4 regions of the Mesorhizobium sp. M0808 genome follow, and region 1 is predicted to be linked to each of the others. Evidence: riboswitches for the same ligand, from Rfam matches in the RefSeq annotation. Region 1 holds a riboswitch; each other region holds the start of a gene.
The links. Region 1 has a riboswitch for cobalamin ahead of NKI25_RS00145 (DUF1636 family protein). Riboswitches for the same ligand answer to the same signal wherever they lie in the genome.
Positions count from the first base shown of each region.

Region 1 (7,117 bases):
TGAAGTTGCGAACGGAGGTTTCAGCCATTTACTGCTTTGCCTTTTCATCCCCCGGAAGCACGTAATCCGTACCTTCCCACGGAGACAGAAAATCGAAATTGCGGAATTCCTGCTTGAGCTCCACTGGCTCGTAGATGACGCGCTTGGCTTCGTCGTCGTAACGCACCTCGACGAAGCCGGTCAGCGGAAAGTCCTTGCGCAGCGGATGGCCTTCAAAGCCGTAATCGGTCAGAATCCGCCGCAGATCGGGATGGCCTGAAAACAGCACGCCATAGAGATCATAGGTCTCGCGCTCGAACCAGTCGGCGCCGGGATAAATCCCGGTGATTGACGGCACCAGCGTCTCTTCGTCGGCCTGGACCTTGATTCGGATGCGGATATTCTGTCTCGGCGACAGCAAATGATAGACGACGTCGAAGCGCTTCGCCCGCGATGGATAATCGGCGCCGCAGACGTCGATGATCGAAATGAACTGGCATTTCGGGTCGTCGCGCAGGAAGGTCACCACCTCGATCAGGTCGCGCGGCTCGACCGAGATGGTGAGTTCGCCATAGGCGAACACCGCCTCGCCGATCCGGCCGATCAGCTTCTCGCCGAGATAGGTCGAGAGGTCATTCAACGCCTGGGTCATGACAACCTCGCCAACCAGCCCAGAACCTTGCGCGAGTCTTCTGGATCTTTTTCACCAAACCAGCCGCTCTCCCTGGCGGCGTCAATAGTCAAAAAAACCTGGCATTCATCATCGTCACCCGGCTCGCCAAAAAACAGCTTTCCGACAAACTGCCGGGTTTCCAGATGCGCAGGGTCGCCATTTAGAGCAACGCATTCCACAAACAGCTTTTCGGTAGTTGCTCCCTGGCCCGACGCGGCAGAGGAAAGCTTGGCCGACATTTCACCAATCAGATTCTTGGTTCGATCGCCAAGCGAACGCAGTCTTACGTCGCCATGATAAAAGATAATTCGTGGGTCGCTTGTCGGCTCGGCTTCCCAATCATTCAATCGGATGTCGATACCGACACCAGCAGCACCAAATTTCGTGTCTGTTGAGAGCGCAGAAGAATAAAACGTCGAACCGGAGTCCGTTTTTACAAATCGCTGTTCAGACGTTCTGAACATCAAATCCAGCCAAGGTTCAGGGTTGCCATGAATAATCCGATCTTCATCCATGGCGATTTACCGCTCGATCGTGCCGGTGCGGCGGATCTTCTTCTGCAGCAGAAGGATGCCGTAAAGCAGCGCTTCAGCGCTCGGCGGGCAGCCGGGCACGTAGATGTCGACCGGCACGATGCGGTCGCAGCCGCGCACCACCGAATAGGAATAATGATAATAGCCGCCGCCATTGGCGCAGGAGCCCATCGAGATGACGTAGCGCGGCTCCGGCATCTGATCATAGACCTTGCGCAGCGCCGGCGCCATCTTGTTGGTCAGCGTGCCGGCGACGATCATGATGTCGGACTGGCGCGGGGACGCGCGCGGCGCGACACCGAACCTCTCCGAGTCATAGCGCGGCATCGACGTATGGATCATCTCGACGGCGCAGCAGGCGAGGCCAAACGTCATGAACATCAGCGAGCCACTGCGCGCCCAGGTGATCAGCGCCTCGGTCGAGGTGACGAGAAAGCCCTTGTCGGCGAGCTCGTTGTTGATCTCCAGGAAGAACGGATCATCCTCCCCCACCGGCCTGCCGGTGTTGGGGTCGATGAGGCCCTTGGGCTTCGGCGCGACGAGCGTGCCGGAACTGTCGTTCAATCCCATTCCAGCGCTCCTTTTTTCCATTCATAGGCAAAGCCGATGGTCAGCACCGCCAAAAACACCATCATCGACCAGAAACCGAGCATGCCGATCTGGCTGAACGACACCGCCCACGGAAACAGGAAGGCCACCTCCAGATCGAAGATGATGAACAGGATCGACACCAGGTAGAAGCGGATGTCGAATTTCATGCGGGCATCGTCGAACGAGTTGAAGCCGCACTCATAGGCCGAAAGCTTTTCCGGATCGGGGTTGCGATAGGCCACCAGGAAGGGTGCGGCGAGCAGCGCCAGTCCGACGACCAGCGCCACGCCGATGAACAGGACGATGGGCAGGTACGAACTCAACAATGCGTTCATTCTGCAGCTTTCCGTTGCGGCCAATCCACTCTGATTACAGCACCGGACCCACTTGCGGAAGCGTGACAGTTTAACCACTGAACCGTTTTAAGGGGGCTCTATGCTGCAACGCGGCGAGGGTTAGCGCAGCGCTTTCGGCGAAGCAAGTCAAACCTTGTTCAAATCGCGGTGCTGGACGGCATATCCGGGAAAACTGGTCCGATCCGCTCCTGTTTGATTTCCTTCACTTTTTACTCCACTTTTCTCTCCTGACATGGATGCCGCCAAAACCCTGCTAGCATGGCACGGAATCGCAGGTCATTTTCTCTGTCCAAAATCGTCCGGATGCCGCCTTCATGAAGGAAAAAATCTCGCTTGCCATGGCCCGCCGCATTGCGCTGGCGGCACAGGGATTCAATGACCCGCGCCCCACCGGCACGCCTGACCGCCGGCATCTGGCCCGCGTGCTTGCCCGTACCGGCCTGCTGCAGATCGATTCCGTCAGCGCCGTGGTGCGCGCCCACTATATGCCGCTTTATTCGCGGCTTGGCCCTTACAAGCTGGCGTTGCTCGACAACGCCGCCGTCACGCGCAAGCGCATGGTCTTCGAGTATTGGGCGCATGAAGCCTCGTTCTTGCCGGTCGAGACCTATCCGCTGATGCGCTGGCGCATGCAGCGGGCCGAACGCGGCGACGAAATGTACAGCGGACTGGCCAAATGGGGCCGCGAGCACGCCGCCTATATCGAAGACATCTATCGCGAGGTCGCCGAACGAGGCCCGATCGCGGCGTCGGCTTTCGAAGGCCAGAAGGGTTCGGGCGGCTGGTGGGGCTGGAGCCATGCCAAGCATGCCTTCGAGTGGCTGTTCTGGGCCGGCCGCATCACCACGGCGCATCGCCGCGGCTTCGAGCGGTTCTACGATCTGCCGGAGCGCGTGCTGCCGCCGGCGGTACTCGCGCTACCGGTTCCCTGTCCCGAGGATGCTCACCGCGAATTGCTGCGCATCTCGGCCCGCGCCCACGGCATCGCCACGGCAGGAGACCTGCGCGACTATTTCCGGCTCTCGCCCGCCGACATCAAGGGCCGCATCGAGGAGTTGGTCGAGGCCGGCGACCTGTTGCCGGTGAGCGTCGAAGGCTGGAGCAAAACAGCCTATCTCCACAAGGACGCCCGTTTGCCGCGCAAGATCGAGGCGCGCGCCTTGCTCGCGCCGTTCGATCCCGTCGTCTTCGAGCGGTCGCGCACCGAGCGGTTGTTCGACTTCCACTACCGCATCGAGATCTACACGCCGGCCGAAAAGCGCCGGTATGGCTATTATGTGCTGCCATTCCTGCTCGGCGACAGCATCGTCGGGCGCGTCGACCTCAGGGCCGACCGCCCGGCCGGCGTGCTGCGCGTCCATGCCGCCTATGCGGAGCCCGTCGCCTCGCTGCAAACCGCAGCCGAGCTTTTCGAAGAATTGAAGCAGATGCAGGGCTGGCTCGGCCTGGAACGCATCGAGGTGACCGCTGCCGGCGACCTCGGCCGGCCGCTCGCGGATATCGCCGCGTCATAGACGTGCGTTGACACGACTGCCTCCACAAGCCTAAATCCGTTCCAGACGGTCCCCTGCCCGCAACGGCAGGGGCCAAGAGGGAATGCGGTGCGAAATCTCGATTTCAAATCCGCGGCTGTCCCCGCAACTGTAAGCGACGAGCCAAGGCCGAAAACCACTGGGATATTCCCGGGAAGGCGGCACCCAGGCGATGACCCGCGAGCCAGGAGACCTGCCGTCTAGGACATAAGAATCCGATCGCCTGGCGGGTTTTCCGGGCAAGGAGCCTGATTTGGAACGCGACAGCAGTTTTCCGGCTGAGACAGCGGATTTATTGTCCGGCCATGGTGATTCCCCGGCCGGCGTTACCGTCATCGTCTGCTCGTCCTGCCGTGACGAGACCGGTTCGGACGCTCATCCGCGCGCCGGCGAACTGCTCGCAGAGGACACGCGCCGCGCCGCTTCCAGCGAAAACATCAAAATCCGCACCGTCGAATGCCTCGGCAATTGCAAGCGCCGGCTCAGCGCGGCCATGCTGCGCGACGGCTGCTGGAGTTACGTCTTCGGTGATCTGACCACGACCAGCGGCGCCGATCTCGTGACCGGGGCAAAGCTGTTCGCCACCTCGACGGATGGGCTCATTCCATGGCGCGGCCGTCCCGATTGCCTGAAGCGCGGCCTGGTTGCCCGCATCCCTCCCCTTGACCTTTTGAAGGACCTGACATGACCGCTGCCTCCCTTTCGCGCATTCCCTGCACCGTGGTCACCGGCTTTCTCGGCGCCGGCAAGACGACGTTGATCCGCTATTTGCTCGAAAACGCCAAAGGCAAGCGCCTGGCCATCATCGTCAACGAGTTCGGCGACATCGGCATCGACGGCGAGATCCTGAAGGGCTGCGCCATCGACACCTGCCCCGAGGAAAACATCGTCGAGCTGGCCAATGGTTGCATCTGCTGCACCGTCGCCGATGATTTCGTCCCGGCGCTGGACCAGATCCTGTCGCTGACGCCGAGGGTCGACCACATCCTGATCGAGACATCCGGCCTCGCTTTGCCCAAGCCGCTGGTCCAGGCCTTCCAGTGGCCGTCGGTGAAAAGCCGCGTGACGGTGGACGGCGTCATTGCCGTGGTCGACGGACCGGCGCTGGCTGATGGCCGCGTCGCCAACGACATGGACGCCCTGCAGGCGCAGCGCGCGCAGGACGAGACGCTCGAACACGACGATCCGGTCGAGGAAGTGTTCGAGGACCAGCTCGCCTGCGCCGACCTGATCATCCTGTCGAAGAGCGACCTGATGGACGCAGCCGGCTCGGCCCGTGCCAATGCCGTCATCGGCAAGCACGTTGCGCGGGCGGTGAAGATCGTACCGACTTCGCAAGGCAAGGTCGATCCGTCGGTGCTGCTCGGCCTCGGCCTCGCCGTCGAGGACGACATCGAGAACCGCAAGACCCACCACGACGCCGAGCTCGACCACGAACATGACGATTTTGACTCGTTCGTCATCGACATCGCGTCTGTGTCCAACCCGGACGAGCTCGCACAACGGGTCGCCATGGCGGCGGAGGAAGAAAACGTGTTGCGCGTCAAGGGTTTCGTCGAAGTCGGCGGCAAGCCGATGCGGCTCCTGCTGCAGGCCGTCGGTCCGCGCGTCAACCACTATTACGACCGCGCCTGGACCGCTGAAGACGACCGCCGCTCGCGCCTGGTCGTCATCGGCCTGAAAGGGCTGAACCGCCCGGCCATCGAGCGTATCCTCGCCGGCTGACCCCAGGTACGAGCCGCGATGCACATCCTCACCACCACATCCGCCTCGCTCGACGATCTCGCCGAGCCTGTCGATCTCAGGCAAACGCCTGCGGATGTCGTGGCGCTGTCCCTCACCGACAGCGACCTGGCCGGGCTGGCGGCGGCGTGGAAGGCAGATGCGCACCGCCTGCCGTCGATGCGGCTCGCCGCCTTGCGCGACCTGCGCCATCCGATGTCCGTCGACCTGTGGATCGACAGCGTCGCCCGCCACGCCAAGGTCATTCTGGTCCGCATCCTCGGCGGCTATGACTGGTGGCGCTATGGCTGCGACCAGCTCGCCGTTATCGCGCGAAATCGCGGTATCAAGCTGGCGCTCCTACCGGGCGAGAGCCACGACGAGGATTTGCGACTGATCGAAGGCTCGACGCTGCCGCGCGAGGAGTTGGACGCCCTGCTTGGCTATTTCCGCGAGGGCGGGCCGGCAAATATGACGGCGCTGGTGCAGAGGCTGGCAAGTCTCGCTGGATCGGGTGCGGCGGTAGCCGAACCTGTTAGCGTGCCAAAGGCGGGATTTTACGAGCCGGGACTGGGGGTCGTAGAACGCGGCGTCCCCCTCCCCCTCGAGGGGAGGGTCCGGCCGCAGGCCGGGGGTGGGGTCCTCTCCGAAGCGCGCCTACACAAAACGTCGCGCACTGCCGTGACGACCCCACCCGGCCCTGCGGGCCACCCTCCCCTCAAGGGGGAGGGAGACGCCGCGCCCATCATCCCCATCCTCTTCTACCGTTCGATGCTGCTGGCCGCAGATGTCGCGCCGATCGACGCGCTTTTTGCAGCGCTCAGGCAACGTGGTATGGCGCCGGTGCCAATCTTCGTCTCCAGCCTCAAGGACCCGGCATCGCTCGCCTTTGTCGAGACCGCGCTCTCAGCCCTGAAGCCAGCTGCCATCATCACCGCCACGGCCTTCGCCTCCGGCGCGGAACCCGGCATCGAAACCCTGTTCGACCGTGCCGGGGTGCCGGTCTTCCAGGTCATCGTCGCCACGACACGCCGTGACATCTGGCAAAACAATCAGCGCGGCCTGGCGCCTGCCGACCTCGCCATGCATGTCGTCCTGCCCGAGCTCGACGGCTGCATTCTCGCCGGTGCCATCTCCTTCAAGGGCGAAAGCGAGACCGATCCCGCATTGGCCTTCCGCGCCTTCGCCAACCGGCCGGAGCCGGATCGCGTCGCGCAGGTGGCGAACCGTGTCGAAGCCTTCATCCGCCTGCAGCGGACGCCGCGCGCGAAACGCAAGCTCGCCATCTTGATCCCCGACTATCCGAGCGCCCCCGGCCGCACCGGCTACGCCGTCGGCCTCGATGTGCCGTCCAGCGTGCTGGCAATGCTGCACGACCTGAGCGAACAGGGCTACGCCGTTGAAAGGATTCCGCAAACGCCGCGCGAGTTGCTGGAGGTGCTGGAGCGTGGAGGTGAAGGGTTGGGGTTTGAGGACTATCTCGGGTACTCGGCGGAATTGCCTGCTGAAGCGATAGCTGCCGTGACGGCCGCATGGGGGAATGCGGCAGATGAGACAAGTTTGTGCGAGGCACCCCCCTCTGTCCTGCCGGACATCTCCCCCTCAAGGGGGGAGATTGCGCTGTCATCTCTGTTTTCGCCAATCTCCAACGTCGCAGGGGTGGACAGAGCGCCGAAGCTGCCAATCTCCCCCCTTGAGGGGGAGATGTCCGGCAGGACAGAGGGGGGTGTT
Region 1 covers NZ_JAMYOX010000001.1:25,931-33,047, forward strand. Annotated here, with positions in the region: gene NKI25_RS00115 (NADH-quinone oxidoreductase subunit D) at 1-28, opposite strand, end outside; gene NKI25_RS00120 (NADH-quinone oxidoreductase subunit C) at 29-631, opposite strand; gene NKI25_RS00125 (hypothetical protein) at 628-1,167, opposite strand; gene NKI25_RS00130 (NuoB/complex I 20 kDa subunit family protein) at 1,174-1,755, opposite strand; gene NKI25_RS00135 (NADH-quinone oxidoreductase subunit A) at 1,746-2,111, opposite strand; gene NKI25_RS00140 (winged helix-turn-helix domain-containing protein) at 2,447-3,646, shown strand; cobalamin riboswitch at 3,676-3,879, shown strand; gene NKI25_RS00145 (DUF1636 family protein) at 3,918-4,352, shown strand; gene cobW (cobalamin biosynthesis protein CobW) at 4,349-5,389, shown strand; gene NKI25_RS00155 (cobaltochelatase subunit CobN) at 5,408-7,117, shown strand, end outside.

Region 2 (7,117 bases), on a different contig from region 1:
TGAACTGCGCCTTCCAGTAGTAGCGCCGCCCGCGCGGAAAGAGGCTGTCCCCGGCCGATTGGATTTGAAGATAGGGGACAGGAGCAATCCGGCGCTCAACTGGCGTGCCATGCTCTCTCAGAGGTTGAATGATTTGCTGGCCTTCGTCGAGTGGGCCGATGTAGCACGCCGATGTGCTGAAGAAGCGTTCGCCCGAGGGCGCCGTCACAAGTGCTGCATCCAGGCTCAGCTCATCCGGGGCGCCGCTCGAGAACGCACGATAGAACCGCATCGCTTCGCGTGCCTCTTCGTAGCGGTATAGCATCGATCCCGCGATGAGGAGCGGACCCACGGGATGGAGCTTGTATTCGAAGGTGGTGACTATTCCGAAATTGCCGCCGCCGCCCCGAATGCCCCAGAACAAATCTGCATTTTCGGCCGCGTTTGCCGTGAGCAACCGGCCGTCCGCCGTCACGATTTCGACAGCGACAAGGTTGTCGCAGCTCAGTCCATGTTTGCGGCCAAGCTTGCCGAACCCGCCGCCGAGTGTCAGTCCGGCTATGCCGGTATCCGCATTGACACCCATGGTCGTCGCAAGACCATGGGCCTGTGTGGCTGCGTCGAACTCGCCCAGGTTCAGGCCGGCTTCTGCGCGCGCAACACGGCGGATCGGGTCGACTTCGATCCGCTTCATGCGTGACACATCGATCACCAAGCCGCCGTCGCATACCGAACTGCCGGCGACGTTATGACCACCGCCGCGGACGGCGACGAGGAAGCCTTGCGATCGGGCGAAGTTGACGGCCGTGACGACATCGCTGGATTCGGCGCAATAGAAGACAGCCGCCGGCCTCTTATCGACCATGCCATTCCAAACTCTGCGCGCCTGGTCATAGCCAGGGTCGTCCGGAAGGATCAGATCGCCGCGAATCGCCTGCCTGAGCCGGGCGATATCTGGCGCCTGGGCCGCTGTCGTTCACCGGATCATAAATATCTCATGCGGCGCCATTCGCTGCAAAATCGAATATCTCAGTCGCTGGATGAGCTAAATTCATCTAAACTGCCTGGATGAGAAAACTTCCGCCGCTCGGGTCGCTTCGCGCCTTCGAAGCCGCTGCCAGGCTGATGAGCTTCAGGAAGGCCGCGACGGAACTCGGAGTGACGCCAACGGCCATCAGCCACCAGATTCGATTGCTGGAGGAGGTCTGTGGGCAACTGCTGTTCCGGCGGCGCCCACGACCGCTCGTGCTCACAGGCGTGGGCGAACGGCTATTCCCGGTAATTTGCAGCGGCTTCGACGCTTTCGCTGCGGCAATAGCATCAGCCTCGGCCGGAGTTGGCCAACGCCCGTTGCGCGTGACGAGCCCAAATGCATTTGCCAGCCGATGGCTGGTTCCGCGCCTGTCGAAGTGGCGCGAACAGCATCCGAACATTCCACTGGAGATCATCGGGACAGACGCCGTTCTGGACCTGCGAGCCGGTGACGCCGACGTCGCGATCCGCTATGCGCGCAGGATGCCGCGGGATGTTCCCGCGCAGGAAATTTTTCGGGACGCATTCTTTCCGGTATGCAGCCCGGAGCTGTTCGCAGGAGGCGACCGACAGATCGAGCGCGCCGCCGATCTGCTGCAATACCCGCTCATCCATTTCAATTGGACGAACCGCGACCCGGAAGCGCCGACTTGGCAACGATGGCTGGCGATCGCACGCTCGATCGATCCCAGCATCCCCAATGCCAACCAGGCATGGGACCTAAGCTTCCGCGAAGAGCTGCACGCGATTGACGCGGTAGCGGCAGGCCAAGGTATCGCTATCTGCAGCGATGTGGTCGTCAGTGGCGAACTCGAGGCTGGCAGGCTAGTCAAGGCACATGATCTCTGTCTGCCAGGCTATGGCTTTTACCTTGCCTGCGTAGCCAATCACCCCCGACAAGCGCATATCGAAGCGTTTTCCGCCTGGATGAGATCGATAGTCTGAGCATCTGAACGCCGATCTTCTGCATGCCCGTCACAAGCGGTAGCAGCGCTTCCTGCGCTTCGGGATCGCCTGCCGCGCCTCACTTTGACCGGTATCCAAATTTCCAGCCTTGCCGCTACAGGGATCGAATTCCGGCGCATCGGCGACCTCGCGCCCAGATGCCGGCAGCCATTTGTCCCAAATCGTGTTGGGGGTTGACAGAAGCAGACAACGTCCTCTAGGTACGTAATGTTATTACATTACGAGGTATGCATGACTCCTTCTGACAAGACCCTTGCTCCAGCGGCTGTCCGAACTCCGAAAATTTATTGCGCTGTGAGTGGCGGAAAATTAGGGTGGCTGAGTGATGGTCCCCGAGTCGAAAGGCAAGGGGTGAAAAGGGAACACGGTGAGGTCTTCGGATCGAGGCCGTGGCTGCCCCCGCAACTGTAAGCGGTTAGCAAGATCCGAAGTGCCACTGGCCGGCAAGGCTGGGAAGGCAGGATGGCGCAAAGACCCGCGAGCCAGGAGACCTGCCATCAGCATGAGTTGACCGGACGGGGTGTGCCGGGAGGAGACGTGGACATCGGTCTTGTCGGCCGGTCCGTCCAGCTTCCTTCCGTCGCCATTGAGAAAGTGACGGTAAGTTGGACGCCTCCCAGCCTCTTCTTGAAGCGCGCGAACTGAGTGCGACGGCAAATGGCCAGCGCCTGGTCAGTGCGGTGAGCCTTTCGCTAGCGGCGGGCGACCGCCTCGCCATCATCGGCCCTAACGGCGCCGGCAAGACGACGCTGCTGCGCATGCTCTGCGGTACGCTGCGGCCAAGCGCAGGAGACGTGAGATTCTCCGGACGCCGGCTGGAGAGATTTTCGGCCGCCGAGCGGGCGCTGCACATGGCGGTCGTCGGCCAGACCGATCAGCCCGACCCGCGGCTTGCCGTGATCGACTATGTCGAGCTTGGGCGCGTCCCCCATGCGGGCTTGCGACGAAGGAGCGAGCAACGCGACATCGTCATCGAAGCGCTTCGCAGAACCGGCCTGATGCCGCTGCTCGGCCGCACAATCGGCTCGCTATCCGGTGGCGAGCGGCAACGCGCCCAGCTGGCGCGCGCCATCGCCCAGGAGCCCAAAATCCTGTTCCTCGATGAACCGACCAATCATCTCGATCCGCGCGCCCGCAGCGACCTTCTCGAACTCGTATCGCAGTTTGGCATGACCGTGGTGGCGGTGCTTCATGATCTGTCGCTGGTCACGCCATTTGCCACCAGGGTCGCGGTGATGAACGAGGCCCGCCTGCAGGCACTCGCCGGTCCGCACGAGGCGCTGACCAAGCAATTGATCCGCGAGACTTTCGGCGTCGACATGCTTCGGCTGCGCCATCCCACCGAGGACCGCGAACTTACGATCTTCGACGTTCCTAACCGTGCCTCTTCCCATCCTGATCTGACCAAGGAGCAACATTCGTGAAACGCCTCGCATTGTCTTTTGCCTCCCTACTGCTTGCCCAGGCGGCCTTCGCTTTTCCCGTGACCGTTGACAGCTGCGGCACGCCGCTGACGTTCGAAGCCGCGCCGAAGCGCGCCGTTATCCAAGATCTGAACATGGCGGAGATGGCCTTCGCGCTGGGGCTGCAACCGTCGATCGTCGGCCTGACGGGCATCACCGGATGGTACAAGGTCGGTCCGGAATTCAAGGCTGAGCAGGGCGCGATCCCGGAACTCGCACCGAAATACCCGACGCTCGAAAACCTCGTCGCCGTCGAGCCCGATTTCTTCTTCGCCGGCTGGTATTGCGGCATGAAGCCAGGTGGCGAGGTGACGCCCGATACGCTGGCGCCGTACGGCATCAAGACGCTGGTGCTGACGGAAAGCTGCGTCCATCTCGACCAGAACCGCCCCGCCGCCTCGATGGACCTGCTCTATGGCGACGTCGAAAAGCCGGGCAAGATTTTTGGCAAGGAGGCCCAGGCGGGAAAGCTTGTGTCGGACTGGAAGGCACAACTTGCCGATATCACGGCAAAGATCGGCGACCGCAAGGGAACGCGCGTGTTTCTTTACGACTCCGGCGAAGACAGACCTTTCACATCAGGCAAGTTCGCGATCCCCAGCGCCATGATCGCTGCTGCCGGCGGCGACAACATCATGGCCGACATGGCGACGAGTTGGGGCAATACGGATTGGGAGACGGTGGCGGCCCGCAATCCGCAATTCCTTATCCTGCTCGACTACCAGGACGGCGGCGGCTACAGGAAACTGCTCGATTTCCTCAAAGCCCATCCGGCGATGAAGGAGACTGATGCGGTCAAAAATGAACGCTTCGTCGCGCTGCGCTATGCCGAACTGACACCTGGGCCTGCCAACATCGAGGCGATCGGCAAGATCGCCAGGGCGATGCACCCGGAAGCTTTCTGAGCTTGCGCCAGAGAGCGTTCGAATTGGCCATGACAGCAGGAGCAGCAGCAATTGCTGCTCTTGCTTTGTTGTCGATTGCCTATGGATCGACGGTCATCGCGCTGAGCGACGTGATTGCTGCGCTCGGACATGCGGCCGGGCTGGACGGAGACATCGTGTCCGGTCCGGCCGGCAAGATCCCGATTGCCAAGATCGTTGTCGATCTCAGGCTGCCGCGCACGATTATGGCCATCTGTGTCGGCGCCGGGCTGGGCGTCATCGGCGCGCTGCTGCAGACGGTAACGCGCAACGACCTCGCCGATCCGTTCCTGTTCGGCCTGTCGTCCGGAGCGGCGGCCGGCGCGGTTTCCGTCATCACCATTTTTGGCGACCATTTCGGCATCTGGACGTTGCCGGTCGCGGCCTTCACGGGCGGCGTATTAGCCGCCGGCATCGTGCTGTTGCTGGTTTCGCGGGTGAGGGGGCAAGGCCCCGAACGGCTGATCCTCGCCGGGCTTGCTGTCTCCTTCATGTTCACCGCCTTGACCAACTATCTCGTCTTTGCCGGAGACCAGCGCGCCGCTCACTCGGTGTTGTTCTGGACGATGGGCGGGCTCGGGCTCGCGCGTTGGGACAATGTCGGGCTGGCTGCTCTGGGCGCAGGCACCATCCTTGTCTATGGACTTTGGAACCATCGTCGGCTCGACGCTTTCCTGGCCGGCGAGAATGCCGCCGAAAGCCTCGGTGTGCCGGTTGCGCGGATGCGCAGGATGACATTTCTCGTCGCCGCTTTCTCGACAGCAATCCTTGTCTCGGTAGCAGGCGTCATAGGTTTCGTTGGCCTGATGATCCCGCATTTGTCCAGGACCCTTGCCGGCCCGCTACACCTTCGCCTGATCGCAACCTGCGCTATCTTCGGAGCGGTGCTGTTGCTGGCAAGCGATCTTCTCGCGCGCACGCTGCTGCCGCCGCAGGAACTGCCGATCGGCATCATCACCAGTTCGTTCGGTGCTTTCTTCGTGGTCACGATGCTCATTCGCAATCGCTCATGATGTGACTGCCATGCACACTTGCCGGCTTCTGGCACAATCCGGCTCCTTGAATTATGAGCACGCTTATTATATATGTCGCTCATGGTTTCCGACGGCATCGACAGATTGGGCTTTTTGATCCACGACGTGCAGCGCCTGATGCGCAAGCGCTTCGAGGCGCGCGCCAGTGGTTTCGGCCTTTCTTCGGCGCAATGGCGGCTTCTGGTACGTGTCGCCAAGGAGGCGGGTGTCGCGCAGGCGCGGCTTGCCGAGCTTCTCGAAATCGAGCCGATCAGCGTCTCGCGTCTTGTCGATCGCATGGAGGAGGGCGGCTGGATCGAGCGCCGTCCCGACGCAACCGACAGGCGAGTGCGCATGATTTTCCCGACCGCCAAGGCCAACGCGGCCTACACCCACGTCAAGAGCCTTGCCGGCGAGGTTTATGAGGAATCGCTCGTTGGCGTTTCGCCGGAAGATCGCCACGTCCTGGTCAGGGCGCTGGAGACAATGGTGCAGAATCTTGCAGATGGTGAGACGCCGCCCTCGGAAAAAGTGAAGAATACGGAAGGCGCAGCAGCATGAACGCGGTAGCCAAACTAGATGAGAATGCGGCCAAGCTGGAGATGGAAGCTCCCGCGAAGCCGGCGGCAGCTCCGGTAACGGTCGCTCCGCAGATAGCTCCGGCGCCGGTGGCGCCGAAGAAGAAGCGCCGTGCCGGCCGCTTCCTTTTGATGTTTGTGCTGCCCGCTGCGTTGATCGCCGGCGGCAGCTATGTCTGGGTGACCGGCGGCCGCTATCAGGAGACCGAGAACGCCAATCTGCAGCAGGCCAAGGTGTCGATAGCCGCCGATACGGCGGGCCGCATCGTTCAGGTCGACATTTTCGACAACCAGTCTGTCAAGCAGGGCGACGTGTTGTTCGCTATCGATCCCGAGCCCTACCGGATCGCATTGGCCCAGGCCGACGCGGCGGTGGCTGGCGCACGGCTCAATGTCGAGCAGCTGCGTGCGGCCTACAGCCAGGCGCTGGCGCAGGAGAAGTCCGACGAAAGCCAGGTCCAGTACGCGCAGTCGCAATATGACCGCGCCGCCGACCTTGCTCGCAAGGGCATCAACGCCAAGTCGTCTCTGGACGAAGCCAAGAACGACCTCGACAAGGCGAAGCAGCAGCTGGCCGTGGCCCAGCAAGGGATCGCCAGCGCCAAGGCGGCACTTGGCGGCAATCCCGACATCGAGACCGACAAGCATCCAACGGTAATGGCGGCGCTCGCCGCACGCGACAAGGCGGCCTACGATCTGGTCCAGACCACGGTCAAGGCACCTGCCGACGGCATCATCAGCCAGGCCGCTTCGTTCAAGGTCGGCCAGTATGTCGGTTCGGGCACGCCGTTGTTTTCGCTGGTCGAGACCGGCGACACCTGGGTCGACGCCAATTTCAAGGAAACCCAGCTCACCAACATGAAGCCGGGCCAGAAGGCCGAAATCGTGGTCGATACCTATCCGGGCAAGACGTTCGAAGCCACCGTCAAGGCGATCGGCGCCGGCACCGGGGCCGAGTTCTCGCTGCTGCCCGCGCAGAACGCCACCGGCAACTGGGTCAAGGTCACGCAGCGCATTCCGGTCCGCCTGGAATTGGCCGATGCCGACGCCAAGACGGCGCTGCGCACCGGCATGAGCGCGACGGTCACGGTGGACACCGGCGTTTCCCGCGGGCTGCCGAGCATTTTCGGCCGCGCCACGGCAGGCGAGGCCAGGTAAAGAGG
Region 2 covers NZ_JAMYOX010000013.1:134,792-141,908, reverse strand. Annotated here, with positions in the region: gene NKI25_RS17350 (FAD-binding oxidoreductase) at 1-844, opposite strand, end outside; gene NKI25_RS17345 (hypothetical protein) at 728-1,051, shown strand; gene NKI25_RS17340 (LysR substrate-binding domain-containing protein) at 1,048-1,956, shown strand; partial or broken gene NKI25_RS17335 (AraC family transcriptional regulator) at 2,040-2,151, opposite strand; cobalamin riboswitch at 2,287-2,490, shown strand; gene NKI25_RS17330 (ABC transporter ATP-binding protein) at 2,583-3,401, shown strand; gene NKI25_RS17325 (ABC transporter substrate-binding protein) at 3,398-4,345, shown strand; gene NKI25_RS17320 (FecCD family ABC transporter permease) at 4,375-5,376, shown strand; gene NKI25_RS17315 (MarR family winged helix-turn-helix transcriptional regulator) at 5,458-5,937, shown strand; gene NKI25_RS17310 (HlyD family secretion protein) at 5,934-7,112, shown strand.
Region 2: linked by a shared signal. The riboswitch ahead of NKI25_RS17330 (ABC transporter ATP-binding protein) and the one ahead of NKI25_RS00145 (DUF1636 family protein) in region 1 are both predicted to bind cobalamin.

Region 3 (7,117 bases), on a different contig from region 1:
CTAGCGCGACGCTGACGATGATGGCGGCGATATAGATCAGCGGCGGCCATGGGATGTGCCCCAGCCTCGGCTGCCCAGGATTTTGCTGCACGGGTTTCGGGTGACTGTCGCTCATTATTGTCCTCCCTCGATTAGCGCGTTCCCGGTTCCGCCGCCTCGGTTTGGGCGGTGCAGGTGCCGGCGAGCTCGCCAATATGCGCCTTCCACTCCGGGGACTGGTCGTTGCTGTAGAGCCGGTCAAGCGAGGCTTCGCCCTGGAGAGTGTCCAGCATGCAGGCACAATAGCTGGAGCAGAACTCGGTGTCGCGTGCCTGCTCGCAGGATATCTGGCAGGATTTCAGAAAACTCACCTCCCTGGTTTCGGCCTGCGCCGGCATGAATTGCGAAAACAGCCAGACCGAGCCGATCAGCACCGGCTGATGGATCAGATAGAAGGCAAGGCTGTGCCGGCCGATGAAGACCAGCGGATTTGCCCAGCGGCCGGGCGCCAAGGCCGACAGCCGCGTCAGCGCGCCGGAGGTGGCGGCGAGCTTGGTAACCGCGATGCCGGCAAGTACGGCGCCGAACCAGGGCAGCAGCGGAACGTAGTCGTTGGAGCGCGGGTTGGTCGCCGACAGGCCGACCCACCACAAAGCCGGATGATCGAAAAGCTCGGATCGCAGGTAGAAAGGCGCAGCGATAACGAGGGCCGCCACGGCAAGCGTCAGCAGCGCCGGGAGGCGCAGGAACGCCAGGCCGAGCAGGCTGGCGAGCGCGATCTCGTGCAATATGCCGAAGAAGATGAAGCCGTCGGGCGTGGCGATGCGGGTGACCAGCGATATTGCGAGCGCTGCCCCGGCAACCATGGCGAAGCGCTTCCAGAAGCCGGTCCAGCGGATTTTCTTGCCATGGGCGAGACAGAGGCTGATGCCGACCAGGAACAGGAAGCTCGAGGCGATGCAGCGCGCGTAGATTTTCCACCAGCCGAAGGCGGTGAGGCCGGGATCGGTGTAGCCGAAGAATTCGAGGTCCCAGGTGAAATGATAGCTCGCCATGGCAAGCAAAGCGATGCCGCGTGCAATGTCGATAGCGGCGATGCGCTTCGACTTCGGTTGATCCTGAACGGCTGCGGTCGGCGTGTCGATGCTCATGGTCTCGCTGTCTTGGTTCAGCCCCGGCAAGACGACTATCACGGTTGCCACCGTCAAAAGAAGCAGGGCCTTGCGTCGCGTTGGTACCGGTCGGCATCAGAGCTGCTTTAGGCCAAAGCCGGAAAGCCTTTGGCCGGCGTGCGGGCGTTTTTCGGACTGGGCGCGGTTTTCGCGACACTCGGCCTGCTGGCGGCGGCCTGAGGCTTCGTCACCTGGCGCTATCTGCCCAAATCGCTTTGATGTTCGAGCGCCGCATGGCGCTCGCGCACCCAGTTGTGGAAGCGGTGCAAGTCGTATTCCTCGGGCATCAGTACGCCGGCCTTGTGGCGCATCGAGCGCAGGCCCATCTGGTTGACCTCGCAGATATCAGCATCCTCCTCCAGCACCTGGGTACCGAAGGCGACGATGTTGTCGATATCCGCGGCCGGATCGGCGAGCGCTTCGGGCGAAAAAAGCCATTCGGCGGTAAGTTCGGTCTGCTCCGGCCCAAGCGGCACCAGCCGCACGGTCCTGACATAGTCGACATGGCCGACGACGAACATCGACGGCATGCTGGTGGCATAGGTCTGCCCGGCGGCACGCTCGCCCGGCGTCAGGCCGGAAAAGACCGAGCCGTGGACGCGCCCGTCGCGCGACCAAGTTTCGGCCCCGGCCCGCAAGCCGCCGGCAAATTCCGGCGCGTCATTGTCGGCGTGGCGCGCCCATTCGGGGTCGTCGTGCCGACCCATCAGGCCGCGGCCATAGATCGGCACCAGCCGCGACAGGTCCTTGTGGACGCCGGGGCAGTGCAGGCACTCGTTGAAATTTTCCCAAAATACCTTCCAGTTGCAGTTTATCACCTTGCGCAGCACATGGCCGCTCAGCAGCGTTTCCAACGGCCAGTTGGCGAGGCTGCCGGATGCCGGATCGAAGGATGTTTCAGCCGAGCCGGCAGCGTCTTCCGCCAGATTGACGAAGACAAAACCGCGCCACACCGAAAGCGCGACCCGGTAGAGCGGATGATCGGCCTTGTCGAAGCCGTCCGGCAGCGATTTCGACGGCACGCGCACCAGATCGCCGTGCAGCGAATAGGACCAGGCATGGTATGGGCAGGTGATGAGCCGCGCCTTCAGCCGTCCTTCGCTCTGCTGGCAAAGCTGCGAGCCGCGATGCCGGCAGGTGTTGTGGAAGGCGCGCAACTCGCCGGTCTCGTCGCGCAGCACGACGACCTCCTGCGTGCCTATGCGGAACGTCCTGAAAGCCAGCGGCTGGGCAAGGTCGGCCTCGCGGCAGACGAGCAGCCAGTTGCGATACCAGATGGCCTCGAGATCGCGCTGATAGGCCGCGATGTCCCAATAGGCTGATGACGGCAGCGTCGGCTCGGCCCGCGTCAGGCCGTTGTAGGGACCGCGCTCATTCGGGCTGGGTTGCATGCCGGCTTCCTCCCCATCCGCCAGCCGACACCCGGCTGCGAAAATTGTCAATCGCGGCGCCGGCCGACCGGGCTTGGCGAGGCGGCGCATTCGCCACACGATCCGGCGGAATTTGGTTTGCCGGGCGCGGCGATTCTGCCTATAGTCACTGATGTCGTCGGTTCCGTTTGGAACCAAGAGGGAATGCGGTGAGGGCAGTTGTTTGCCCAATGCCGTGGCTGCCCCCGCAACTGTGTGCGGTAGTCCTCTCCATATGCCACTGAAGGTTCGCCTTCGGGAAGGTGGGGAAGGGCGCTGATCCGCGAGCCAGGAGACCTGCCGGCGACAGGAAACTGACTTCTATGCCCTCGGGTGGAGGGCGAAAGGACAAGACATGAATACCGCTTCCGTCTCGCTCGGCGCTTCCGCCTCCTCGCAGTCGCGTCTCACGCAGCTGGCGCTTGCTGCATTCCTCGGCATTTTCGTCATGGGGTTTGTCGGCTTCTCGCATATCGATGCGGTCCACAATGCCGCGCACGACTATCGCCACTCGATGGGCTTTCCCTGCCACTGACAAGGGGCTGACATCATGACACTGTTTCGCAACGTCGTGTTCATCGCGGCGATCGCAGGGCTTGTGGCCGGCGTGGCTCTCGCCTGCATGCAAGCCTATGCCACGGTGCCGCTCATCCTGAAGGCGGAAGTCTACGAACAGGCCGGCGGCGGCCATGACCATGCCGCGGCACCTGCGGCACCGGCCGAAAACGCCGCGGGCACGACGGCTATGAGCAGCGCCGCGCCGGCACCGGCTGAAGCAATGGCTCCGGCGGAAGACGAAGGCTGGGCGCCGGCCGACGGTTTCGAACGCTTTGGCTTCAGCGTCGTTGCCAATATCGTCACCGGTATCGGCTTTGCGCTGGTCCTGGTTGCGGTTTCGGAGTTCGCCGGCGGCATCGGCAATTGGCGCCAGGGCCTGTTCTGGGGGCTGGCCGGCTTTGCCGTGTTCACGCTGGCGCCGGGCCTCGGCCTGCCGCCGGAACTGCCGGCGATGCCGGCGGCCGACCTTGTCCAACGCCAGATATGGTGGTGGGCAACAGTGGTGGCGACAGCGGCCGGTCTCGGCCTTATCGTCTTCCGCAGATCGCTGCCGCTGGTGGCTCTTGCCGTGGCGTCGATCGTTGCGCCGCATATCGTCGGCGCGCCGCAGCCCGATAGCTTCGAGACGGCGATCCCGGAAGGCCTGCACCACCAGTTCGTGGTGGCGGTGACGCTGACCAATCTGGTGTTCTGGCTGGTGCTCGGCGCGGTCGTCGGCGTGGTGCGCGGACGCTTCACGGGCACGGCGACCAGCCTGCGCGACAGCTTTGCCTGACCGCGCTGCCGGGGCACTGACCCTGGTCATCGGCGGCGCGCGCTCCGGCAAGAGCGCGCATGCCGAGAGCCTGGTGACGGTCGGCCCGCCGCCTTGGAGCTATATCGCCACGGCGCAAGCCTATGACGACGAGATGCGCCAGCGCATCGCGCTGCACCGCTCGCGCCGCGGCGCCGGCTGGACGACCATCGATGCGCCGCTCGACCTTGCCGGCGCGATCGGAGCGCTGCCTGACGGCCAGCCGGTGCTGATCGACTGCCTGACGCTGTGGCTGACCAACCATATGCTGGCCGACCATGATGTCGAGGCGGAATGCCGGAGGCTGGCCGATGTGCTGTCGCGGCCGCGTGGGCCGTGGTTCGTGGTGTCCAACGAGGTCGGCCAGGGCATCGTGCCGGACAATGCGCTGGCAAGACGGTTTCGCGACGCCGCCGGCCGGCTGAACCAGGACGTCGCGGCTGTTGCCGGCACCGTGCTTTTGATGGTGGCGGGGCTGCCGCTCAAGGTGAAATGACATGGCTGATACTATCGATCCCAAGGACGAGGAACGCCACCGCGCCAAGATGGCCAAGCGCAAGGCGGTGCAGGACGCCGAGGTCGCGGCCAAGACGGTCGAGAAGGGGCTGCTGATCGTCAACACCGGACCGGGCAAGGGCAAGACCACGGCCGCCTTTGGGCTGGCGCTCAGGATGCTCGGCTATGGCAAGCGCGTCGGCGTCGTTCAGTTCATCAAGGGCAAATGGCACACCGGCGAGAAAGACGCCTTTGCCGCCTTCGGCGACCGTGTCGTCTGGCACGCCATGGGCGAGGGCTTTACCTGGGAGACACAGGACCTGAAGCGCGACATCGCGGCGGCCGAGGCTGCCTGGGCGAAAGCGCTGGAGCTGATGGCCGAGCCGTCGATCAGCCTCGTGGTGCTCGACGAGCTGAACATCGCGCTGCGCTACGACTACCTCGATCTCGAAAAGGTGGTCGCGGCGCTGAAGGCGCGTCGCGAAGGCCTGCATGTCGTCGTCACCGGCCGCAACGCCAAACCGGTATTGGTCGAGGCGGCCGATCTGGTCACCGAGATGGGCGTGACCAAGCACCACTTCTCCGCCGGCGTGAAGGCGCAGCAGGGGATCGAGTTCTGAGGGGGTTGGCGATCGGGGAAGGGCGTTTCGGAGCAGGCGGCGACGGCGAAGCTGCCGATCTCCCCCCTTGTGGGGGAGATGCCCAGCAGGGCAGAGGGGGGCACTGTCCCTCGGCCTGTCAGTCGGAGACAACTACGTCGTCAGACCGTCATTAGCAGGTGAACGGTCAAGAGGCTGGCGATCCTTCGCGCCCCCCTCTGTCCTGCCGGACATCTCCCCCACGAGGGGGGAGATCGGATGTCACTTCGGCTTTCGCCAACCTCGAACGTTAAGGGCCTGCAATGGGGCGGCGCCGACCTGACGCGATTATTTGAGGCGTAGCCTTATTTTGTTCTTGCTTTGTGCCGGCAGCTATGCTACTAATTTGGCTATGGTGCTAATTGGGCTCCAACGACCCGTCGCTTGGCGGGTTTTTTGTTTCCGCTCGATCTCGAGCGCAGATCACGCCAAGATAACAACCACCGCGACCACGCCGAACAGCGCGATCAGCAGAAAATCGGCAGTCCGGTAGAGTTTCAGCGCCCGTCGGATGTCGGTGCTCTCGATATCATCGCGCCGGCCGCCTTCGCCCATCAACGCGTCTTCGACCATGACGCCGTCATAGGAGCGGGGGCCGGCGAGCGCCAGGCCGAGCGCGCCGGCCATCGCTGCTTCCGGCCAGCCGGCATTGGGCGAGCGGTGTTTTTTCGCATCGCGCCGCACGGCGTGCCAGGCGCCCTTGGCGTCGGCGCCCTTGACCAGAAAAGCGGCGAGTACGATCAGCAGCGCCGTCAGCCGCGACGCCGGCAGATTGATCCAATCGTCGAAGCGCGCAGCCGCCCAGCCGAAGGCTTCGTGGCGCGGGGTGCGATGGCCGATCATCGAATCGGCGGTGTTGGCGGCCTTGTAGGCGACGCCGCCGGCGAGCCCGCCGATACCGAGCCAGAAGGCCGGAGCGACGACGCCGTCGGAGAAATTCTCGGCCAGGCTTTCGATCGCGGCGCGGCAGACAGCGGCCCTGTCGAGCTGTTCCGGGTCGCGACCGACGATCCGCGAGACGGCAATGCGGCCCATATCCAGTCCGCCGCTGTCGAGTGCGTCGGCGACCGCTTCGACATGCTCGGCCAGGCTCTTCTGCGACAGCAGCGACGTCGCCAGAATTGCGGTGACCAACAAGCCGAGGGGAATGCTCGAAAGCAAGGTTTCGAGCCAGAGGGCGAGGGCGGCCGGCACCAGCACGATCACCAGCAGCGCGAAGACGCCCCAGCGGCGACGGTGGGCGTCGGAATCAGTGGCGCGGTTGAGCCTGCGGTCGAGAAAGGATATCAGCCTGCCGAACCAGGTGACGGGATGGCCAATGGCATCGAAGAGCCGGGCCGGGTAGCCGAGTACAAGTTCGATGGCCAGCGACAGGAAAGTGATCAGGATCGGCATGAAGTCTCTTGATGGAGTGACGGCGGCAGTGGACCACGGCGGAAGCCTTGGCCGGGCGAGGGCGCTTTTCCCTCACGCGCCGCTGCCTTTCGTCGACCTCTCGACCGGGATCAATCCGCACTCCTACCCGCTTTTCGATTTGCCCGCCACCGCCCTGTCGCGATTGCCGGAAACAGCGCGCAGCCGCGACTTGGCTGAACGCGCGGCAAGCGCCTATGGCGCCCCGTCGGCGGCGAATGTCGCAGCGGCGCCCGGCACGCAGATCCTGTTGCCGCGCGTCGCTTCGCTGGTCAGCCCGGGCACGGCGCTGGTGCTCGGGCCGACTTATGCCGAGCATCGGCGGGCAGCGGCGATCGCCGGCCATGCGGCGGCTGAAGTCGATGATTTCGAAGCCCTGGCGGCGGCCGACCTTGCCGTCGTCGTCAATCCCAACAACCCGGACGGGCGCGTCGTCGAGCGCGAAAGATTGCTTCGACTTGCCGGGACATTACGCGCCAGAGGTGGGCTGCTGGTGGTCGACGAGGCCTTCATGGATGTCGGCCCGCGCAGCGAAAGCCTGGCCGGCGACGTCGACCAGGGCGGCATCGTCGTGCTGCGTTCGTTCGGTAAGTTCTTCGGCCTGGCCGGCCTGCGGCTTGGCTTTGCACTGGCCGATGCGCTGACGGTCGAGCGGCTGGA
Region 3 covers NZ_JAMYOX010000018.1:39,887-47,003, forward strand. Annotated here, with positions in the region: gene NKI25_RS20445 (methyltransferase family protein) at 1-115, opposite strand, end outside; gene NKI25_RS20450 (heparan-alpha-glucosaminide N-acetyltransferase) at 132-1,130, opposite strand; gene NKI25_RS20455 (aromatic ring-hydroxylating oxygenase subunit alpha) at 1,349-2,542, opposite strand; cobalamin riboswitch at 2,684-2,879, shown strand; gene NKI25_RS20460 (CbtB domain-containing protein) at 2,916-3,095, shown strand; gene NKI25_RS20465 (CbtA family protein) at 3,111-3,893, shown strand; gene cobU (bifunctional adenosylcobinamide kinase/adenosylcobinamide-phosphate guanylyltransferase) at 3,886-4,407, shown strand; gene cobO (cob(I)yrinic acid a,c-diamide adenosyltransferase) at 4,409-5,026, shown strand; gene cbiB (adenosylcobinamide-phosphate synthase CbiB) at 5,468-6,439, opposite strand; gene cobD (threonine-phosphate decarboxylase CobD) at 6,438-7,117, shown strand, end outside.
Region 3: linked by a shared signal. The riboswitch ahead of NKI25_RS20460 (CbtB domain-containing protein) and the one ahead of NKI25_RS00145 (DUF1636 family protein) in region 1 are both predicted to bind cobalamin.

Region 4 (7,117 bases), on a different contig from region 1:
AAGCCTGACCCGTGCTCGTCAGCCGATCCGCAAGGATGCGCATCTGGCCGATGGAGTCGGCGAGGACCTCATGCGTCTCTCGGTGGGTCTTGAAGACGCCGATGACCTAATCGCCGACCTGCGGCGGGCTCTGGACGCCTTGTGATGACCTGTCGTCCGGCCAGTCCTGCGCTCACGCACAAACCTGGAGCCTTGCCATGGCATTCCTGAGCGGTCTTTCCGCGTTTCCCATCACGCCCGCCGATCGTGACGGCCGCGTCGATACCGTTGCTCTGCGCAAGCTGATTGCTCGGCTTGGCGCCGCTCAGGTCGACTCCATCGGTCTTCTCGGCAGCACCGGCACCTACATGTATCTGTCGCGCGAGGAGCGGCGACGGACGCTCGCCGAGACCTTGGACGAAATCGCCGGGCGAACGCCGGTCGTGGTGGGTGTGGGCGCGTTGCGCACCGATGAAGCAGTGAGGTTCGCGCAGGACGCCAAGGCCCTTGGAGTTGCCGCGGGGCTGCTTGCGGCCGCCTCCTACACCCCGCTCACTGAGGACGAGGTGTTCGAACATTTCTCGACGGTGGCGTGCGAGAGCGGCCTGCCGATCGTCGTCTACGACAATCCAGGAACGACGCATTTCCATTTCACCCCAGCACTCGTCAGCCGCCTGGCAAAGGTGGGTGGGATTGTCGCTATCAAGAATCCGACAGACAAGGGCGATGCGATCAAGAGCCATTTGGCCGACCAGAGGCGCACTGTGCCGGAAGGGTTCTCAATCGGCTACAGCGGCGACTGGAACGCTGCAGAGGCCATGATCGCCGGCGCCGACACATGGTACAGCGTCCTCGCCGGCATCCTGCCCGAGGTCTGCGTGAAGATCGTCACGGCGGCGCAACAGGGCGATGCGGCCGAAGCGCGACGGATCGATGCCACGCTTGCGCCGCTCTGGAGCCTCTTCAAGGAGTTCTCGAGCCTTCGCGTCGTCTATGCACTTGCCGAATTGCTCGACATTTGCCGTGCCGCCCCCCCGCGTCCCATCCTGCCTCTGCCCTCAGCAGCGAAGCGCCAGATCGCCGCCGCGTTGGAACGCTTGCCATCGGATGCCAGCCGGTGAACAGCGAACCCGGCGGCGGCGGCCAGTGAAAGGAACTGTCATGTATTTACCCGTTCATTTCGATGAGCCGAGCCGACAAGTCCTTTACGAACTGATCGAGAACAACGCACTCGGCGTGCTGATAACCATGGCTGGAGCGGTCTCGACGCCAATCACTCCCCTTCGAAATCGACACGTCACAGGGAGAAAACGGTACCCTTTACTCCTGCGCGATTAGTACACGTGCCGAAGGAAAGTGCACTTTCTCGCTCGAGTGACTTATTTCAAAGGATGTGATCGCGTTTTGGCACATTCACGGCCCACATGCGGCAGCCGGTAACTCACCACATGGTGAGCAACCAGGAAACCCTCCGGCCTACACTTTCTCCCGGAGCGCGCGTGCTGCAGCAACCATGTTCATGAGGGCAGGGCGGACCTCCTCCCATTTGCGTGTTTTGAGGCCACAGTCCGGGTTTACCCACAGTTGGGCATCCGACAGTCGCTCGCGGGCAAGCATGACGAGATCCGAAATCTCGCCGACTTCCGGGACGCGTGGTGAGTGAATGTCATAGACTCCGGGACCGATTTCGTTCGGATATTTGGAGCTCGTGAAGGCGTCCAGCAGCTCCATTTTCGAGCGCGACGTCTCAATCGAAATTACATCCGCATCCATTCCAGCGATCGCGTCGATGATCTCGTTGAACTCCGAATAGCACATGTGGGTATGGATTTGAGTCGCGTCCTTTACACCCGTTGAAGCGATCCGGAAGCATTCGACAGCCCAGTCGAGATAGACTTTCCACTCAGACTGGCGCAGTGGCAATCCTTCGCGAAAGGCGGCCTCATCGATCTGGATCATCCTTGCGCCGGACCTTTCGAGATCCGTCACTTCGTCGCGGATGGCGAGCGCGATCTGGCGGCAGGCTTCGGAGCGGGGTACGTCGTCGCGAACAAAAGACCAGTTGAGAATGGTCACTGGGCCCGTGAGCATTCCCTTCACAGGCTTTTCCGTAAGCGACTGGGCGAATTGCCACCAGCGCACCGTCATCGGATTGCGCCTCGATACGTCGCCGAAGATAATGGGGGGACGCACGTAGCGGGACCCATAGCTTTGTACCCAGGCATGCTGGGTGAAGGCGAAGCCGGACAGCTGCTCGCCGAAATGCTGTACCATGTCGTTTCGTTCGAACTCACCGTGCACCAGCACGTCCAGCCCGATCTCTTCCTGCCAGCGAATTGCAGCCTCGATCTCCTTCTTCAGGAAGGTCTCGTAGTCGACATAGCTCAGTTGGCCCTTCGCATGAGCGGCCCGCGACCTGCGTACCTGCGGCGTCTGCGGGAAGGACCCGATGGTCGTCGTCGGGAACGGCGGCAGCCCGAGCGTGCCGGCCTGGACTCTGCAGCGCTCGGCAAAAGCGCTCTCTCGTCGCTTCATGCTGTCGTCAATGCTGGCGATCCGCCCCTCAACAAGCGGGTCATGGATGTTCTTGGATGTCACGCGAGTGGCGGCAGCCTCGGCAGACGCTTTCAACGCGCCTTCCACCGCATCCCTGCCTTGGGACAGGGCCCGGGCCAGCAACACCAACTCGTCGGTCTTCTGGGCCGCGAAGGCGAGCCACGACCTGATGTCCGCGTCGAGTTCCGTCTCCATGCGCAGGTCGATCGGCACATGCAGCATCGAGCAGGAAGGCGCGATTTCGACGCGGTCCAAGGGCCAGCCGGCGACGATCGGTTTGATGCGGTCGAGAATGGCGGGCAGGTTCGCACGCCAGACGTTGCGGCCATCGATCAAGCCAAGCGAGAGCACCAGATCCTTCGGAGCGAGCCGACCCACCGTTTCCAGCTGCTCGGGAGCGCGCACGAGATCAATATGCAGCCCGGCCAGGGGCAGAGAAACCGCGGTTTGGAGATTGTCTCCCAGCGGCCCGAAATAGGTAGCCAGCATGATCTTCAACTCGGGCGCGGCTTTTGACAGCTGGCCATAGGCGAATTCGAACGCAGCTCGTTCGTTCGGGTTCAGATCGAGGACAAGCGCTGGCTCATCGATCTGCACCCAATCGGCACCCGACAGCTTCAAACTCCGCAGGAGTTGCTCGTAGACGGGCAGAAGCCGTGGTAGGAGTGCGATGGGATCGAAGCCTTCGGCAGGCGATTTCGCCAGCTTGAGGAAGGTGATCGGTCCAAGGATGACTGGGCGTGTGTGAACGCCGAGAGCTTTAGCCTCGATGAAGTAATCGACCGGTTTCGTCGACGAGAGGGCGAACGTCTGATCATCGTTGAGTTCCGGCACAATGTAGTGATAGTTGGTGTCAAACCACTTGGTCATTTCCATCGCGGTTACATCAGACCCATGAGCCGCCTGCTGGTGACCAGCGTGTCGACAACCCTGGTTGCCCCGCGCCATTGCGAAGTAGATGTCAAGTGGAACCTCGCCGCTATTCCAGCCGTAACGGGATGGAACGGCGCCGACCATGGCTGCGGTGTCGAGCACATGGTCGTAGAGCGAGAAGTCGTTCGACGGGATTTTCGACACGCCGCGATCGTGCTGCTCCTCCCAGCTAGCGGCACGGAGCGCCTTCGCGGTCGTGAGAAGGTCGGCAGCGGACGATTTTCCGGACCAGTAGCTTTCAAGCGCGAATTTCAGTTCTCGCCGACGACCGAAGCGGGGCACGCCGAGCGTTGCTACAGGAATTTGCTGAGAGACAGTCATGCCAGACCCCGATGGTTGGGGCGTCGGTGACAAGGAAGGCGCTAGCAGGCCGGCACGAACGCCAGGCTGCAGCGGCCACCGAGACACCCCGCCCGTGGACGTAATTCGCCGTGGCAGGTCTCCTGGCTCGCGGGGTCATAGCCTCTACCCGTCTTCCCAAGGCTATTCGCCTCAGTGACATGAGTGGGGTTGGCTCGCCGCTAACAGTTGCGGGGGCAGCGCCGGCATCGCACCGGCTTCCCTCTTAGCTCCGCTGCGGCAGCGCCGTACGGAGAACCACGACGCGGGAGACAATTACAACAGTTCGCTTCTTTGTCAACGCCGCATAAAGAAATGTTTATGTCGTTATGTTAAATTTCCGTTGGCATGTTCCAAAGGTCGCCTCGAAAGCGAAAACTGTGGAAGCCTTGAGCGGCCGGTAAATCAAAGCAATGACGCACGGCGCCCTTGTCCAGGAGGATAGGAGTTCGTCGGCTCCCGGCGGCAAACATACCGGCAAGCGCCGTGGTGCTGCTTCCCGCATCATGCGAACGCCACCTCGGCATCGAACTTCGGCTCCGAGGTTCCGACCGCTTCGTCGGTGATCTGCTCGCGACCATATTCGGCGCAATGGCGAGGCTGTTGCCTAGGAAGCTGTTGGCCGTGATGCCCTCGGTGATACGACACAATGATTTCGAGGGGAGCACCCGAGGCCCGGCGCAGCGGCGTGTTGCGAAGTGATCGACCTGCTTGTTCGCAGCCCACCGGCTCAAGGTAACCGGCTCAAACCAACGGGCCAGCTCAAGTCCTGTCCAAATGAGGCCTGAGCGGCAAATCGTCGTGCACGCGCACGGTTTGGCGTTCGATCTTGTGATGCGTCTTGGGCGAGCAATCGCCACGGTGCAGCGCTTCCAGACGCGCAACGATTTCGGCGTCATCCTGGGTCTGCCTGTTGTTGTGGCGAACATACTCGACCCAGGTTGGCACATGATAGCACTCGGTCCATAGTTCGGGCTTTTCCAGGTCACGCAGCAACGCCCATTGTCTGGCGCCATCTCGCAGCCGGGCTTTTCGCCACGATGTCATCACACTGAGAAATTCTGGGACATCTCTCTGATCGATACGATAATCGACCATCACCATGATCGGACCGCTTCGTGGCCGCAGGTCAAGTTGCAGCGTCGGTTCGCTGAACTTGTTGGTCGGATCCAGATTGAGCGTTTCGAAATCCGGCTGACGCAGAACGATCCCCATCAGTCCCCCAATCACAAGAACCACGCTGGCGACGAGGAAGGCTCCCGAAACACCTTGGACATCCGCCAGTTCGCCCCAAAGCCAGCTTCCCGCAGCCATGCCGCCGTATGTGGCCGTCTGATAGAGAGACAGGGCGCGTCCAACCACCCACCGCGGCGCCGAAAGCTGCACTGTGACGTTAAACAGCGAGAATGATTGAATCCAGGCCGCACCGGCCGGCATGAGGAGGAGACAGCTCAGCCAAACGTGCTCACTCCATGCCAGAAAGAAGCAGCTGATCGCCAGTATAAAGAACGCACCGCGAATGACCCATTCGTTGGAGAGAACTTCTCGGACCCGCCCGACGAGGAGCGCGCCGCAAATCGCTCCCAGGCCGAAGAAGCCGAGCATTACGCCGTAGGTGACCGCGGTCCCTTTGATCTGTTCGCGAGCAACCAACGGCAGGAGAGCCAAAATGACAACGGCGGTAAGGCCGAAAATGAAACTCCGGCACATCACCTTGAGAAGGTTCGGCGACAAGAGCACGTAACGGAAGCCCGCCGCCATCGCACTGCCGAAAGCCTCCCGCGGCAGCGCTTGTCCTGCCCGTACGGCTTTCCACCGCAACAGCGCAGCGATCAGAGCGAAGTAGCAAAAGACGTTGAAGAGGAACGCGAAGGTCGCACCGGCTGTGGCCACGATTATGCCGCCAATCGCCGGCCCGATGCTGCGCATGAGATTGTAGCTCATGCCGTTGAGCGCAACCGCGCTAGGCAGGTGTTCGCGAGGCAGGATATCCCCCATCGAGGCTTGCCAAGAGGGATCGTGCAATGCCCAACCACAGCCGATCAGGAAGGTGAGACCCAGAAGGGTCCAGGGTGTCATTTCCCCCGCATAGGTCAGGAACGCCAGGAAGGCGGATACGCAGACCATCAGCAGTTGCGCAGTCAACATGATCCGGCGACGGTCAAAGTTGTCCGCGAGCGCTCCCGCCGCGAGGGAGAAGATCATGTAGGGGAGGGTGGTCGATGACTGGACGAGCGCCACCATTCAATGGGAGGTGGCGATGCTGGTCATCAGCCAAGCCGCCGCCACACCTTCCACCAGGGTGCCAAGGTTCGAAACGAGTGCAGCCGACCATAGCGAACGGAAGGTCTTGTGCTGAAAAGGAACGAGTGAAGATGTTCTCTTCGCCATTGTGGGAAGCTTCGGGATCCACCGCGGGGCTGGATTTGGTTCGCCTCGCTCAACCATGGCCTCGCCAAGCTGCCACAGTGGCGCGCCTGCTAACCCAGAAAACTTGGCGGCCTTACAGGCATGCGCAGGACGCGCGAAGCCGCTCAAATCTCCCCAGATGGGTCAGCCATCGAAGACCGGCATCACTTGCCCGTTGAGCGGCTATACGATAATGCTCCGCGCTAAGCAGGAAGCGCCAAAAATTCGAGCGGCGACTTCATTCTCCTATTCAGGAAGGAACTATGAGGCGGCAGACGCGACCATTCACCGTGGAAGTCAAACAAAAGCGCAATTATGAAAAATCCGCACGTTCCATCTGGGGCAATTTCGACATCGCCGCGGCGATGGCCGAAACAACAAACGAAGTCGAGCCGTTAAATCGTCAGCTTGTTGACTCTACTGTAGTGGCCCTTGATGCTGAACCTTTGCACAAACCTCGAGTGGAGCATTTCATGGCCAATCCCCTGGAAACCGAGTCAGCAGTAGTTCATAGCGAACCGGCAGACAAAGCGGAAACGCCAAAACCGAAGACGAGAGCGCGGCGGTCGAGGAAGCCAGAAGCTGAGGCGAGCGCGCCTGCCCGCAAGGAGGACGCCAAGCCGATATCCGCGACCACTGAAGCACCGCCGTCAGCGCGAACAGGCCGAAAGAGCTACTCCGCGAAGGATCGTGCCCAGAAGCTGGCGCAGATCGAAACCTCGATCGGCGGCGGCGCTACTCTCAAGAGCGCGGTGAAGCAAGCCGGCATCTCGGAACAGACATATTATCTTTGGAAGAAGGCGCCGGCGCCGGCGGCGGACAGTGACGGGCTGAAGGATCTCGTCGCGCTCGAGGAAGAAAACAAGCGGCTAAAGAGCCTGCTTGCCGATCGTCTCCGCAA
Region 4 covers NZ_JAMYOX010000022.1:66,833-73,949, forward strand. Annotated here, with positions in the region: partial or broken gene NKI25_RS22910 (trans-sulfuration enzyme family protein) at 1-145, shown strand, start outside; gene NKI25_RS22915 (dihydrodipicolinate synthase family protein) at 198-1,100, shown strand; gene metE (5-methyltetrahydropteroyltriglutamate--homocysteine S-methyltransferase) at 1,456-3,789, opposite strand; cobalamin riboswitch at 3,885-4,085, opposite strand; partial or broken gene NKI25_RS22925 (MFS transporter) at 4,570-6,198, opposite strand; gene NKI25_RS22930 (transposase) at 6,480-7,117, shown strand, end outside.
Region 4: linked by a shared signal. The riboswitch ahead of metE (5-methyltetrahydropteroyltriglutamate--homocysteine S-methyltransferase) and the one ahead of NKI25_RS00145 (DUF1636 family protein) in region 1 are both predicted to bind cobalamin.